DNA from 3 places in the Pseudocitrobacter cyperus genome. Region 3 is predicted to be linked to each of the others. Evidence: predicted binding sites of a transcription regulator. Region 3 holds the regulator's gene; each other region holds the start of a gene.
The links. The regulator Fur, encoded in region 3, represses iron uptake genes when iron is present. The targets are predictions, from matches to a motif close to ATAATAATGAGAACNACTATCAA.
Positions count from the first base shown of each region.

Region 1: a site for Fur is predicted at 2,140-2,162, ahead of sodA (superoxide dismutase [Mn]). Genes of this name have one in related genera too.
Region 2: a site for Fur is predicted at 1,994-2,016, ahead of feoA (ferrous iron transporter A). Genes of this name have one in related genera too.

Region 1 is NZ_JAYMYY010000011.1:56,838-61,328, forward strand. It holds gene VSR74_RS21965 (TRAP transporter large permease) at 1-48, shown strand, start outside; gene VSR74_RS21970 (oligogalacturonate-specific porin KdgM family protein) at 148-819, opposite strand; gene sodA (superoxide dismutase [Mn]) at 1,447-2,067, opposite strand; gene rhaT (L-rhamnose/proton symporter RhaT) at 2,438-3,472, shown strand; gene rhaR (HTH-type transcriptional activator RhaR) at 3,473-4,321, opposite strand; gene rhaS (HTH-type transcriptional activator RhaS) at 4,393-4,491, opposite strand, start outside.
Region 2 is NZ_JAYMYY010000005.1:376,955-381,445, forward strand. It holds gene feoB (Fe(2+) transporter permease subunit FeoB) at 1-1,635, opposite strand, end outside; gene feoA (ferrous iron transporter A) at 1,666-1,893, opposite strand; gene VSR74_RS17605 (Tex family protein) at 2,274-4,491, opposite strand, start outside.
Region 3 is NZ_JAYMYY010000001.1:1,368,857-1,373,347, forward strand. It holds gene ybfF (esterase) at 1-550, shown strand, start outside; gene ybfE (LexA regulated protein) at 680-973, shown strand; gene fldA (flavodoxin FldA) at 1,124-1,654, shown strand; gene fur (ferric iron uptake transcriptional regulator) at 1,936-2,388, shown strand; gene tcuR (tricarballylate utilization LysR family transcriptional regulator TcuR) at 2,506-3,432, shown strand; gene tcuA (FAD-dependent tricarballylate dehydrogenase TcuA) at 3,530-4,491, shown strand, end outside.

The DNA of each region.
Region 1 (4,491 bases), on a different contig from region 3:
CTGCCTGAATTAACCCTGTTCTTGCCGCGCCTGCTCGGCGTCATGTAAAACAAAAGCCCCTCTCACTTATGCAGGGGCAAAAAAATCGGTTATCCGCAAGGATAACCGAAAAAAGAAAAGTAAAAGCAAAAGCAGAGGAATTAATTATCAGAAAGTATAACCAATACCGACACGGAAACGCGTTTGACGTTCGTCGCTGGTACTTCTTACGGAGACGTTACCGACTTCAACAAACGGAGACCATTGGCCAATAAGATATGCCGTTCTGAAATTGTATTCATAATTAGTTTTACCATTATCAAACTGGTCATATTTATCGGCTTTTTTATAGATACCCTCCAGCGTCCAGTCAAAGTTATTCCATTTATATCCGGCCCAGACATCCATACGGTTAATCTTATCGTCTTCGCGATCATCGGAAGAGCGGCGAACATATTCAAAACGGTAACGAGCACCCAACCACCAACTCTCATTGAGTGTCCAGGTCGCTCGTAAATAGGGTTTATAGTTCGAATAACCGTTACCCGCCTCCAGTACAAAACCGGGCTGCCAGGCAACATCGCCGGTTTTAAACTGATAGCTTACAGTATATTCATTGCCCTGCGTCTCCATATCGTTAAACGGACGGTCAGTATCATCACCGCCTGATTTCGCAATAGCTTCAATAGCAAAGCCGAAGCCATTCCCAAAGCGATGGGAGATATAAGCACGGTCATAATTAGCTTTACTATCATCCAGATACTCATGACGAACGTCGACATATACTGCATGAGCGCTGGTCGCCACCAGAGGTAAAAAGAGAAGAAGCGCTTTTTTCATAAAATAATATCCATATTAATAGAGTTAAAAACATGCCGAAGGCACTGTTGCTAAAACTAATATCCATATGAATTTAATACAATAGCATCATTTACTTTTAATTAAAATTTAGAAGCATTTCAAAAATATGAAACTAATAAATGAAAAACATATTCACCGAAATAAAACAAAAACTCAAAATAAATAATAATATAAATGCATCGAAACTGAAAAGTATCTTAAGTCAATGAATAAAATAGTAAATAGATCATTATATGGATTATTTATATATTTTTATTAGTTATTCTTTGCGTATATATTGGTAATTATTTTTTGTATTTCTTAAGATGAAATACAATATCTTAGCTGGAGTGCCACAAATCAAAAAACCATGGCACTCTGCCAAAGGAAAAATATATTTGTATATGCTAGCAGATTTTCCTTGCGCAACTGAAAACGATCCTGTGATCATCAGGTAAAAATATTTGTGATATGAATAAAAATAATTACCCAAACAGATTAAAACAACACGTCATGTTTAACAGCAGTACGCTCCTTAACATATCCAGACCCAAAAAAAGCCCCTGCAGGTGTACCTTGCAGGGGCTTTAGCGCCTCACCATACAGTAAGGCTGGGTCAAATAAGACTTATTTTTTAGCCGCGAAACGTGCAGCCGCTTCGTCCCAGTTCACCACGTTCCAGAACTCTTTGATGTAGTCCGGGCGGCGGTTCTGGAATTTCAGGTAGTAAGCGTGTTCCCAAACGTCCAGGCCCACAATCGGGAAGCCAGAGGCGCCAGAGATAGCTTCACCCATCAGCGGGGAGTCCTGGTTTGCGGTGGAAACAACAGCCAGTTTGTCGCCTTTCAGCACCAGCCATGCCCAACCGGAACCGAAACGGGTTGCTGCCGCTTTTTCGAATTCTTCTTTAAATTTCTCAACAGAGCCGAAATCGCGCTCGATAGCCGCTTTCAGGTCTCCCTGCAGGGTAGTGCCTTTTTTCAGGCCTTTCCAGAACAGGCTGTGGTTAGCGTGGCCGCCAGCGTTGTTGCGCAGGAACGTTCTTTTTTCAGCCGGGATCTGATCCAGTTTGGTGATCAGCTCTTCAGCAGACAGAGAAGCGAACTCCGGCAGGCTTTCCAGCGCGGTATTCGCGTTGTTCACATAGGTCTGGTGGTGTTTAGTGTGATGGATTTCCATCGTCTGCTTATCGAAGTGCGGTTCCAGAGCATCGTATGCATAAGGCAGTGATGGCAGGGTATAGCTCATAATCTTCTCCATTATTGTCGGGCGGCAAAGTGTTAACGCCGCGTAAGCAGTTGGTTCATTATAGTTAATTAAATGATATTGAAAATGATTATCAATGCCGTAGTTTTTATAAGGTTATAACTTTCAGTTATGTATCTGATTTTTAGGGGCTTACAGAGCGAAAAAGCCAGACCTATCAATGAAAAAGGCAGAATCGTCTCGCTTTCCGGACATCATGCAAAAATGTGAAGCGACTCACTTCAATATTGCTCTGATGGTCATTTTTTGACTCGTCGTGGCAATTAACGGAAGGTTATTAAATCGCATACTTTTTAAGCTCAACGAGTTGGCAGGAAGCCTGAACCAACAATAAACCGTTGAGGAAACAATAATGAATAATGCGATTATGATGGGCATTTTCTGGCATCTGATAGGCGCAGCCAGTGCAGCCTGTTTCTATGCCCCTTTCAAGAAGGTCAAACACTGGTCCTGGGAGACAATGTGGTCTGTTGGCGGCATCGTGTCGTGGCTTATCCTTCCCTGGACAATCAGTGCCCTGCTGTTACCTGATTTCTGGGCCTATTACGGCTCCTTTAACGCCACAACCCTGCTGCCGGTGTTCCTGTTCGGCGCCATGTGGGGCATTGGCAATATCAACTATGGCCTGACGATGCGCTATCTGGGCATGTCGATGGGCATTGGAATAGCAATTGGCATTACGTTGATTGTCGGCACGCTGATGACGCCGATTCTGAACGGCAGCTTTGATGTGCTCATCAATACCAAAGGCGGTCGCATGACGCTGCTGGGCGTACTGGTGGCGCTGATTGGCGTAGGGATAGTCACCCGCGCGGGTCAGTTGAAAGAGCGCAACATGGGCATTAAAGCGGAAGACTTTAACCTCAGGAAAGGGCTGCTGCTGGCGGTAATGTGTGGCATCTTCTCAGCGGGGATGTCATTTGCGATGAGCGCCGCAAAACCTATGCACGAAGCAGCCGCAGCGCTGGGCGTCGCTCCCCTTTACGTCGCACTGCCAAGCTATGTCGTAATCATGGGAGGCGGCGCGCTGATCAATCTCGGATTCTGCTTTATCCGTCTGGCAAAAGTGAAAACGTTGTCAGTAAAAGCTGACTTCTCGCTGGCAAAACCGCTGATCATTACCAACGTATTACTCTCCGCGTTGGGCGGCCTGATGTGGTATTTGCAGTTCTTCTTTTATGCCTGGGGCCACGCCAAAATCCCGGCGCAATATGAATACATTAGCTGGATGCTGCACATGAGCTTCTACGTACTGTGCGGTGGCCTGGTGGGGCTGATACTGAAAGAGTGGAACAACGCGGGTCGCCGCCCGGTGGGTGTGCTGAGCGTCGGCTGCGTGGTGATTATCATCGCGGCGAATATTGTAGGGCTGGGGATGGCCAGTTAATCAGGCAATCACTCCGGTACGATGACGCCAGTGCCCTGGCGTCATTCCTACCTCGCGGTTAAACACCACCGAAAAGTAGTTACTGTCCTCAAAACCACACTGCATCGCAACTTCTCCGATCATCAATTCTGTATGCTGCAAAAGGTACTGCGCGTGACAGATGCGCAACTGGCGCAAATAGTGATTCACTGTCATCCCCGTCTGCTGACGAAACTGCTGGCGCAACGCGCGTTCACTGCACCCCTCCTGCGAACAAAACTGCTCCAGTGAGAAGGGGCGATTCAGGCTGCCGGAAAGCGCGGTGAGCAGCCTGTCCAGCAACGCTTCGCTCTGCGTCGCGTCGAGATTATCGGTCGCATACCGATAACGTTTAAAGGAGACCACCAGTTGCGCAAACAGCAACTCCGCCATCTCGTTGGCTAATGGTTCATCCTTGCGGCTTTCATGTTCCAGTTGAGTGATTATTTGCCGGGTATGGGCCATACCGGTGCTACCGATTCGCCAGTGCGGCGTCCAGGCGCTGCCGTTCAGGCCAGGCAGGTAGTTTTGCCAGTCAAGGTTAAGCTTCAGCCGCTCGGGGCAGTAGATAATATTCTGCAAAACCAGATCGTTAACCGAGGCGTATGCATGTTTATCTTCCGCCCGGATATAGAAGAGATCGCCGCGCGTGATGCGATAGGGGCGATCGTTGAGGATGTGCAGGCCATTGCCGCGCCAGACCAGCACCAGTTCGCAAAACTCATGGGTATGTTCGGCAAAAACATTTTGTGGATAGCGATCGGCCACCGCAACCGCCTGCCCGGGGCGGGCAAAAAATTCCTCTTTTCGTAGAATAAAGTGATCAGACACTGCCATACCTCACGACGAATAACGCGTTATTATCGCTGCTCTATGACAAAAAAACGTTGATAGCTCCCGCGTTACTGCAAGGTGGCATCGCGCCCCTGGCGTATATCGCGCGGCGACCAGTTAAACTCCCGGCGGAACAGGGTAGAGAAATGATTGCTATCGCCAAACCC
Region 2 (4,491 bases), on a different contig from region 3:
GGAGTCGTTGATGTTATCGACCGCCTGGCCGCTCAGCGAGAAGCTGTTCAGGGCGCTCAGGAAAATACTGACAATCACGATGACTTTACCGGCACGAACCACAAAGCCTTTCAGGCGCTGCCAGGTCTGGATAAACAGGCTCTTCAGATGCGGGATGTGATAAACCGGCAGCTCCATCACGAACGGTGACGCTTCACCGCGCATGATAGTGTATTTCAGCATCAGACCGGTCAGGATCGCCATCACGATCCCCAGCACGTAAAGCGAGAACACCGCCAGCGCGCCCTGCTGACCAAAGAAGGCCGCCGCGAAGACGGCGAAGATTGCCAGACGTGCGCCGCAGGACATAAACGGCGCCATCATGATGGTCATCAGACGTTCACGTGGGGCATCCAGCGTGCGTGCGCCCATCACGGAAGGCACGTTACAGCCGAAGCCAACAATCAGCGGCACAAAGGATTTGCCCGGCAGCCCCAGTGATTGCATCAAACGATCCATGACAAATGCCGCACGCGCCATGTAGCCGGAGTCCTCAAGGAAGGAGAGGAACAGATACATCATGCCGATTTGTGGCACTAACGGCAGCACGGTATTGATCCCGCCGCCAATCCCCTGGGCGAGGAAAATTGTCAGCCATTCCGGGAAGTGCAGCGTTGCGCCAATCCACTGGATACCGTGAATAAAGATAGCGACGGAGCCGCCATCGAAAATAGGTTGTAACGCGCCGCCTATGTTAATCGCCAGCAGGAACATCAGGTACATCACAAACAGGAAAATCGGCAATCCCAGTACGCGATTGAGCACGATTTTATCCACGGCAGCGGTAAAGCGGCTTGGCTCGGCGGTCAGCGTATTGCTCACACTGTCGCAAATTGCGGAGATGCTCTGGTAGCGCGCATCAGCGATATGTAGCGCCGGGTCATCCAGTTCGTCACTTAGATTCGCGAATGCGATATCCAGCTTATCCGCCGCTTCACCCGCATAGGCGCGGCTGTAGATATCGCCTTCCAGCATCTGCATGCCGAGCCAGTGGCGCTGTTTTACCGGGATAGCTTCCGGCATTGCGCGCGCCAGATTTTCAGCTTCGCGCAACAGCGGGGCGGCGTAGTGCACCAGTTCAATTTCATCGTTGCTTTGATAGCGGTCAACCGCCAGCTTCAGGGCGTCGATCCCGCGGCCACGCGTGGATACCAGCGGAACCACCGGGCAACCCAGACGCGCGGAGAGGGCGTCGATATCAATGCGGATTTGCTGTTTCTCAGCGATATCCAGCATGTTGAGCGCCACGATGCAGGGGATGCCAAGCTCCAGCAGTTGCAGCGTCAGGTAGAGGTTGCGCTCAAGGTTGGAGGCATCGACGACGTTAATCAGCAGGTCAGCGTCGCCGCTCAAAATATAGTGGCAGGCGATTTGCTCATCGAGCGAGGTTTGCGAGGAGATAGTGGTCAGGGAGTAAGTCCCTGGCAGGTCGACCAGCGTCACGCTGTGATCGGTGGTTGAAAACGACCCTTCTTTACGCTCGACCGTCACCCCAGACCAGTTACCTACGCGCTGACGCGCACCGGTTAATTGATTGAATAATGTTGTCTTGCCGGAATTAGGATTACCAATTAAGCCAATGGTTAGTTTTTTCATTTTTGTGAACTCTATAACAGCTAAATCGGATTAACGAGAAACGGATTCAAGATCCAGAAATTCCAAATCTTTTTTGCGTAGGACTAAACTGACTCGACGCGTTTCAATATGAATGGGATCGCCTAATGGCGCGACACGCACAACCTGGAAAGAGGAGCCGGGCAACATGCCGAGCGACAGCAGTTTCTGACGCCATGCCGGGCTGATGTCACGGGAGAAGCCAGTGATTTTCCATGCACTATCAGGAGTAAATTGCATAGGGCCTACTTATATCATCGCGAGTCACTGTCGCGCGGGTTCAACAGAAACGAACGGAAAGGCGCGCGAACATGAGAGAGGTTAATTAATCTACAATACGATGATAATGAGAATAGTTTGTATCTTCAATAGATAAAATGTGACCGAATGTTCTTTCTGAGAATAAAGTGGCGCAAAGTTGATTTGGCGCAAAACAATTCGGGTAAACCGGATGTTTGTTTATTTCGTTGAATGTTAATGCGGTGATAATAATGCTAAATATAAAAACGTTTAATATATTTCCGAAATAAAAAGCCCGATGGCGAAATCGGGCTTACAGACGTTTATATTTTGTAGGCCGGGTAAGCGTCAGCGCCACCCGGCAAAACAAACCGCACGATTTAGCGTTTTTTCCCCATCGCCGCCGCCAGTGCATCCATCATTGCGCTGTTGCCCGCCGGTTGCGCATCACGACCACGCGGTTTAGCCGCTTTCGCTGCCGGGCGATTGCCCTGGCTGCGTTCATTGCTGTTACCGCCGCGACGGGCGTTCGTTTCACCCGGCTGCTCGTCCAGACGCATGGTCAGCGCGATACGTTTACGTGGCAGGTCTACTTCCAGCACCTTCACTTTCACGATATCCCCGGCTTTCACTACGGTGTGCGGGTCTTCCACAAACTTATCCGCCAGTGAAGAGATGTGGACGAGACCATCCTGATGGACGCCGATATCCACAAACGCACCGAAGTTGGTGACGTTGGTGACTGCGCCTTCCAGAATCATTCCTGGTAGCAGGTCGTTCATGGTTTCGACGCCATCGGCGAATTTCGCGGTTTTAAACTCAGGGCGCGGGTCACGACCCGGCTTTTCCAGCTCTTTGATGATATCGCTGACCGTCGGTACGCCAAAACGCTCGTCGGTAAACTCAGAGGCCTTCAGGTTACGCAGCTCGCTGCTGTTGCCCATCAGATCTTTCAGCGCCTGCTGCGTGGCCGCCAGAATACGCTCAACCACCGGGTAGGCTTCCGGGTGCACCGTAGAGGCGTCCAGTGGGTTATCGCCGTGGTTGATACGCAGGAAGCCTGCGCACTGTTCAAAGGCTTTCGGCCCCAGGCGGCTCACTTTCAGCAACTGCTGGCGGTTCTGGAACTGACCGTTCTCATCACGCCAACTGACAATATTCTGCGCCATCATGCGCGTCAGGCCTGCTACGCGGGTCAGCAGCGGTACGGAAGCGGTATTGAGGTCAACGCCGACGGCGTTTACGCAGTCTTCCACTACCGCATCCAGCTTACGCGCCAGCGAGGTCTGGCTGACGTCATGCTGATACTGGCCGACGCCGATGGATTTCGGATCGATTTTCACCAGTTCTGCTAAAGGATCCTGAAGGCGGCGGGCGATAGATACTGCGCCGCGCAGGGAGACGTCGAGATCCGGGAACTCCAGCGCCGCCAGTTCGGAGGCCGAGTAAACGGATGCGCCCGCTTCGCTGACGATCACTTTCTGCGCCGTCACTTTCGGGAACTGTTTTTGCACATCGAGGAAGAAGCGTTCTGTCTCGCGGGAGGCGGTGCCGTTACCGATCGCGACCAGTTCAACGTTGTGCTTCTCGCACAGCGCCGCCACCGCAACGGCTGCTTTCGCCGCCTGCCCGGTATGCGGGTAGATGGTGTCGGTGGCGACCAGTTTCCCGGTACCATCGACCACAGCGACTTTCACGCCGGTACGCAGGCCAGGATCGAGGCCCATTGTTGCGCGCAGGCCCGCAGGCGCGGCCATCAGCAGGTCGTGCAGGTTACGGGCGAAGACGTTAATTGCTTCGTCTTCCGCGCGTTCACGCACGGTGCCCATCAGTTCGGTTTCCAGATGCATCAGCACCTTAATGCGCCATGTCCAGCTTACGACACCTTTGCGCCAGCTATCCGCCGGGGCGTTGTTCAGGCGCAAGTCGAGGTGGTTCATAATAATCTGTTCGCCGTGGCTCTCTTTCGGCGGCTCGTCGAACTGCGGGTCGGCATTTAAAGAGAGTTGCAGAACACCTTCGTTGCGGCCGCGGAACATTGCCAGCGCGCGGTGGGACGGCACGGTAGAAATCGGTTCGTGATGGTCGAAGTAGTCGCGGAACTTCGCACCTTCTTCCTCTTTGCCTGCCACCACGGTCGCCACGATGTGGGCGTTTTTCCACAAATAGTCACGCACTTTCGCCAGCAGGGCGGCGTCTTCGGCAAAACGCTCCATCAGAATGTAGCGAGCGCCATCCAGCGCGGCTTTGGTGTCGGCCACGCCTTTGTCGGCGTCGATAAATTTGGCCGCTTCCGTTTCCGGGTCATGTGACGGTTCGTTCCACAGCAGCTCAGCCAGCGGCTCGAGCCCGGCTTCAATGGCGATTTGCCCGCGCGTGCGACGTTTTTGTTTATACGGAAGATAGAGGTCTTCCAGTTCGGTTTTGCTCAGCGTGCCGTTGATGGCTTTTTCCAGCGACTCAGTCAGTTTCCCTTGCTCGCTGATAGACTTGAGGATGGTCTGGCGACGATCTTCCAGTTCACGCAGATAGCCCAGTCGGGACTCCAGATTACGCAACTGCGTGTCATCCAGACCGCCGGTGACTTCCTTACGATAA
Region 3 (4,491 bases):
GGACACGCTTGATGCCCATCATATTGAAAAAGCAACGGTAATTGGGCATTCGATGGGTGGCAAAGCGGTGATGGCGCTTACTGCGCTGGCTCCGGAGCGCATTGCGCGGTTGGTGGCTATCGATATCGCCCCCGTGGATTATCACGTTCGTCGTCATGATGAGATTTTCGCCGCCATCAATGCCGTTACCCAGGCGGGCGTCGCCACCCGTCAGCAGGCGGCAGCGCTGATGCGCGAGCATCTGGCGGAAGAAGGCGTGATTCAGTTCCTGCTGAAATCGTTTGTCGACGGCGCGTGGCGCTTTAACGTTCCGGTGCTGTGGGATCAGTACCCGCATATCGTCGGCTGGGAACCCATTCCGGCGTGGGATCATCCGGCGCTGTTTATTCCTGGCGGTAATTCCCCGTATGTTACTGAAGATTATCGCGATGCTCTGCTTTCGCAGTTCCCGCAGGCTCGTGCGCATGTCATCGCTGGCGCAGGCCACTGGGTACATGCAGAAAAACCTGATGCGGTGCTGCGCGCTATTCGCCGATATTTAGCAGACTGATTAAAAACTCAACGACCGCGCGCCATTATGGCCGTGGTCGTTGGCGTGTCGGTTGCACTGATGTATGATTGCGCGCTGTCTGCACCGGGCGTTTCCCGGTAGCTTGTTTCCCCGAAGTCACTCTGAATCATGGCAAAAGAACAAACGGACCGCACGACATTAGATTTGTTCGCAAATGAGCGTCGGCCGGGAAGACCCAAAACCAATCCGCTTTCGCGTGACGAGCAGTTGCGCATCAATAAGCGTAATCAATTAAAACGCGATAAAGTTCGCGGCCTGAAGCGCGTCGAGCTGAAACTGAACAATGATGCCGTTGACGCTCTGAACGAGCTGGCGGCAGCGCGTGATATGAGTCGCAGTGAGCTTATCGAAGAGATTCTGATGAGCCAGTTAGCCCTGCTTCACGAGCAGGAAAAGGTCTGAAAATTTCGCAAAACCCCACTTTCATGTAGCAGAGAGTGCAGTCCGGTACGATTGCTGATTCCGCACCTTTCTCTGTTCTGCTATGATTGCCCTTATCTGTGGGCAATACGCCACCACCATATCATTAAGTTTCAAGAGGTTATTTAACTCATGGCAATCGTTGGCATCTTCTTTGGTAGTGACACCGGCAATACCGAAAATATTGCAAAAATGATTCAGAAACAGCTTGGTAAAGACGTTGCCGACGTGCATGACATTGCCAAGAGCAGCAAAGAAGACCTGGCTGCATTCGACATTTTGCTGCTGGGCATTCCGACCTGGTACTACGGCGAAGCGCAGTGTGACTGGGATGATTTCTTCCCAACGCTGGAAGAAGTCGATTTCAACGGCAAACTGGTTGCCCTGTTCGGCTGCGGCGACCAGGAAGATTATGCGGAATATTTCTGTGATGCGCTGGGGACTATCCGCGACATCATCGAACCGCGCGGCGCGACCATCGTTGGTCACTGGCCGACTGCGGGCTACCACTTTGAAGCCTCCAAAGGACTGGCCGATGACGACCATTTCGTCGGTCTGGCCATCGATGAAGACCGTCAGCCGGAACTGACCGCTGAACGCGTTGAAAAATGGGTGAAACAGGTTTCTGAAGAGCTGCATCTGGAAGAGATCAAAAACGCTTAAGCATTAATGCGGCGTGATTGTTAAATTACGCCGCATTAATAGGTAGAAGCAATCAAAATAATAGCTACAAATTTTTAACTTTTGAACGCATATCTGTACAATACCTGCAGAATTTAGCGGGTTTGCTAGTTAAGCCTCGTTTTTGAAATCTTTACTCGCCCAGGGCTTGCTGTTTTCATTTAGAAAGGGTCATTCTATAATGAGACGCATTATACCCGGTGCACTCTCTATGATACTTCCCTGTTGGGAAGTCAATCGTTTAGCAACAGGACAGATTCCGCATGACTGACAACAATACCGCATTAAAGAAGGCTGGCCTGAAAGTCACACTTCCCCGGTTAAAGATCCTGGAAGTGCTTCAGGAACCAGACAATCACCATGTCAGCGCGGAAGACTTATATAAACGCCTGATCGACATGGGTGAAGAGATTGGTCTGGCGACCGTCTATCGCGTACTTAACCAGTTTGATGACGCGGGCATCGTAACGCGCCATAACTTTGAAGGGGGTAAGTCCGTTTTCGAACTTACCCAACAGCATCACCACGATCACCTGATCTGCCTCGACTGCGGCAAAGTGATTGAATTTAGCGATGATTCCATTGAAGCCCGCCAGCGTGAAATCGCGTCAAAACACGGCATTCGCTTAACGAACCACAGCCTGTACCTGTATGGTCACTGTGCAGAGGGTGACTGCCGCGAAGATGAACACGCCCACGACGCGGTAGAAAAATAGTCGTCACTGTTTTACTAAAGCCAACCAACAGGTTGGCTTTTTTATTGCCTGTTGCTTACCCTCCACACTTCGGCGTAATGTTACTTTAATGTAAACACTAAGGTACCGGAGAGGGAAATGGAACTTCGACAGTTACGATATTTCGTCCGCATCGTGGAGACCGGAAGCATGGGCAGCGCGGCGCTCGATCTGAATATTGGCGTCTCGGCGCTCAGCCAGCAGATGACGCGACTGGAAAACGACCTCTCCATACGCCTGTTGCAACGCACCTCCAGAGGCGTCACCCCCACCAGCGCCGGGCTGGCTTTTTACTCGCAGGCGCAACTGGCGCTTCGTCATGCCGATGACGCGGTGCTCGCCGCACGCGAAGCGCGTCTTTCCGGACATATCAGCGTAGGCATGGCGCCCAGTACCGCCTCCGTGCTTGGCATGCCTTTTATCAACGCGATGCGCGAAAGCTACCCTGACGTTCGTTTGCATGTTGTGGAAAGTCTCTCCGGAAACCTCGAACGCATGATCAACACCCGTCAGATTGATTTAGCGATTGTTTTTCAGAAGGATAAAATTGTGCGCTGGAGCGCAAGACCGATTCTTGAAGAAAGACTTTTCCTGATTGGCACCCATGCCCTTCTGGCTGATATTTCCTCTGACGGTATCTCGCCTGCCCAACTGGCAAACATTCCGCTGATTATGCCAAGCCAGGGGCATGGCCTGCGTGGCAGGCTTGAAGCCATTGCCCAGGAGCACGGACTGACCCCGGAAGTCGTCACCGAAATAGATGGCCTGGCCTTGCTGATGCAGGCGGTACGCAGCGGCCTTGGCGCCACATTACAGCCTGGGGCGGCGATATCCCACCTCGACCACGAAGCACTCAGAGTGATCGATGTCCAAAATCCAGTCCTTAGTCGCCCCAACTTTCTGGTCAGCCTCTCTGATGATGAACTCTCTCCGGCTGGTCTCGCAACCCGCGTAATACTCAGCAAAGTAATGCGAGAGCTCACGCAAGCCGGCGCGTGGCCAGGCGCAACCCTTTACGTTAACTAAAGGCCTCTTTAGCAAGAGGCCATAGCGGCAACGCGCATCAAGCATATACATTTCAATTACAAATTTAACAATTAGTTAAATAGTAATGGAGTCGACAATGGTTGATGTTCTGGTGATCGGCGGAGGCAATGCGGCATTGTGTGCCGCACTGACCGCTCGCGAGGCCGGCGCTTCTGTGCTGCTGCTTGAGGCCGCGCCTCGTGAATGGCGCGGCGGTAATTCCCAGCATACCCGCAATTTGCGCTGTATGCATGACGCCCCACAGGATGTGCTGGTGGAGAGCTACCCCGAAGAGGAGTTCTGGCAGGATCTGTGGCGTGTTACCGAAGGAAACACTAACGAGTCGTTGGCACGTTTAGTGATCCGCACCTCATCGCACTGCCGGGACTGGATGCGCCAGCATGGCGTTAACTTCCAGCCCCCACTTTCGGGCGCACTGCATGTCGCGCGGACTAACGCCTTTTTTATGGGCGGCGGTAAAGCGCTGATGAATGCTTATTATCGCAGCGCGGAGAAACTGGGCGTGCAAATTCGCTATAACACCCCGGTTCAGGCGCTGGAGCTGCAAAATGGCGAATTTGTCGCTGCACTGGCAGGAGAGGAGCGCATTACGGCCAAAACCTGCGTACTCGCCGCCGGGGGATTCGAGTCCAACCGGGAGTGGCTGAAGGAGGCCTGGGGCCAGAATGCGCGTGGAGAATGGCCTGCCGATAATTTTCTCATTCGCGGTACCCGCTTTAATCAGGGCGTACTGCTCAAATTTATGATTGACGCGGGTGCGGATATTATTGGTGATCCTTCCCAGTCCCACTGTGTGGCGATTGACGCCAGAGCGCCTCTCTATGATGGCGGCATTTGTACCCGTGTGGACTGCGTCTCTTTAGGGCTGGTAGTCAACCGTGATGCAGAACGCTTTTATGATGAAGGGGAAGATTTCTGGCCCAAACGCTATGCCATCTGGGGACGGCTGGTCGCCCAGCAACCGGGGCAAATCGGCTATTCGATTATCGACAGTAAAGCCATCGGTCACTTCATGCCGCCAGTATTCCCTGGCGCGCG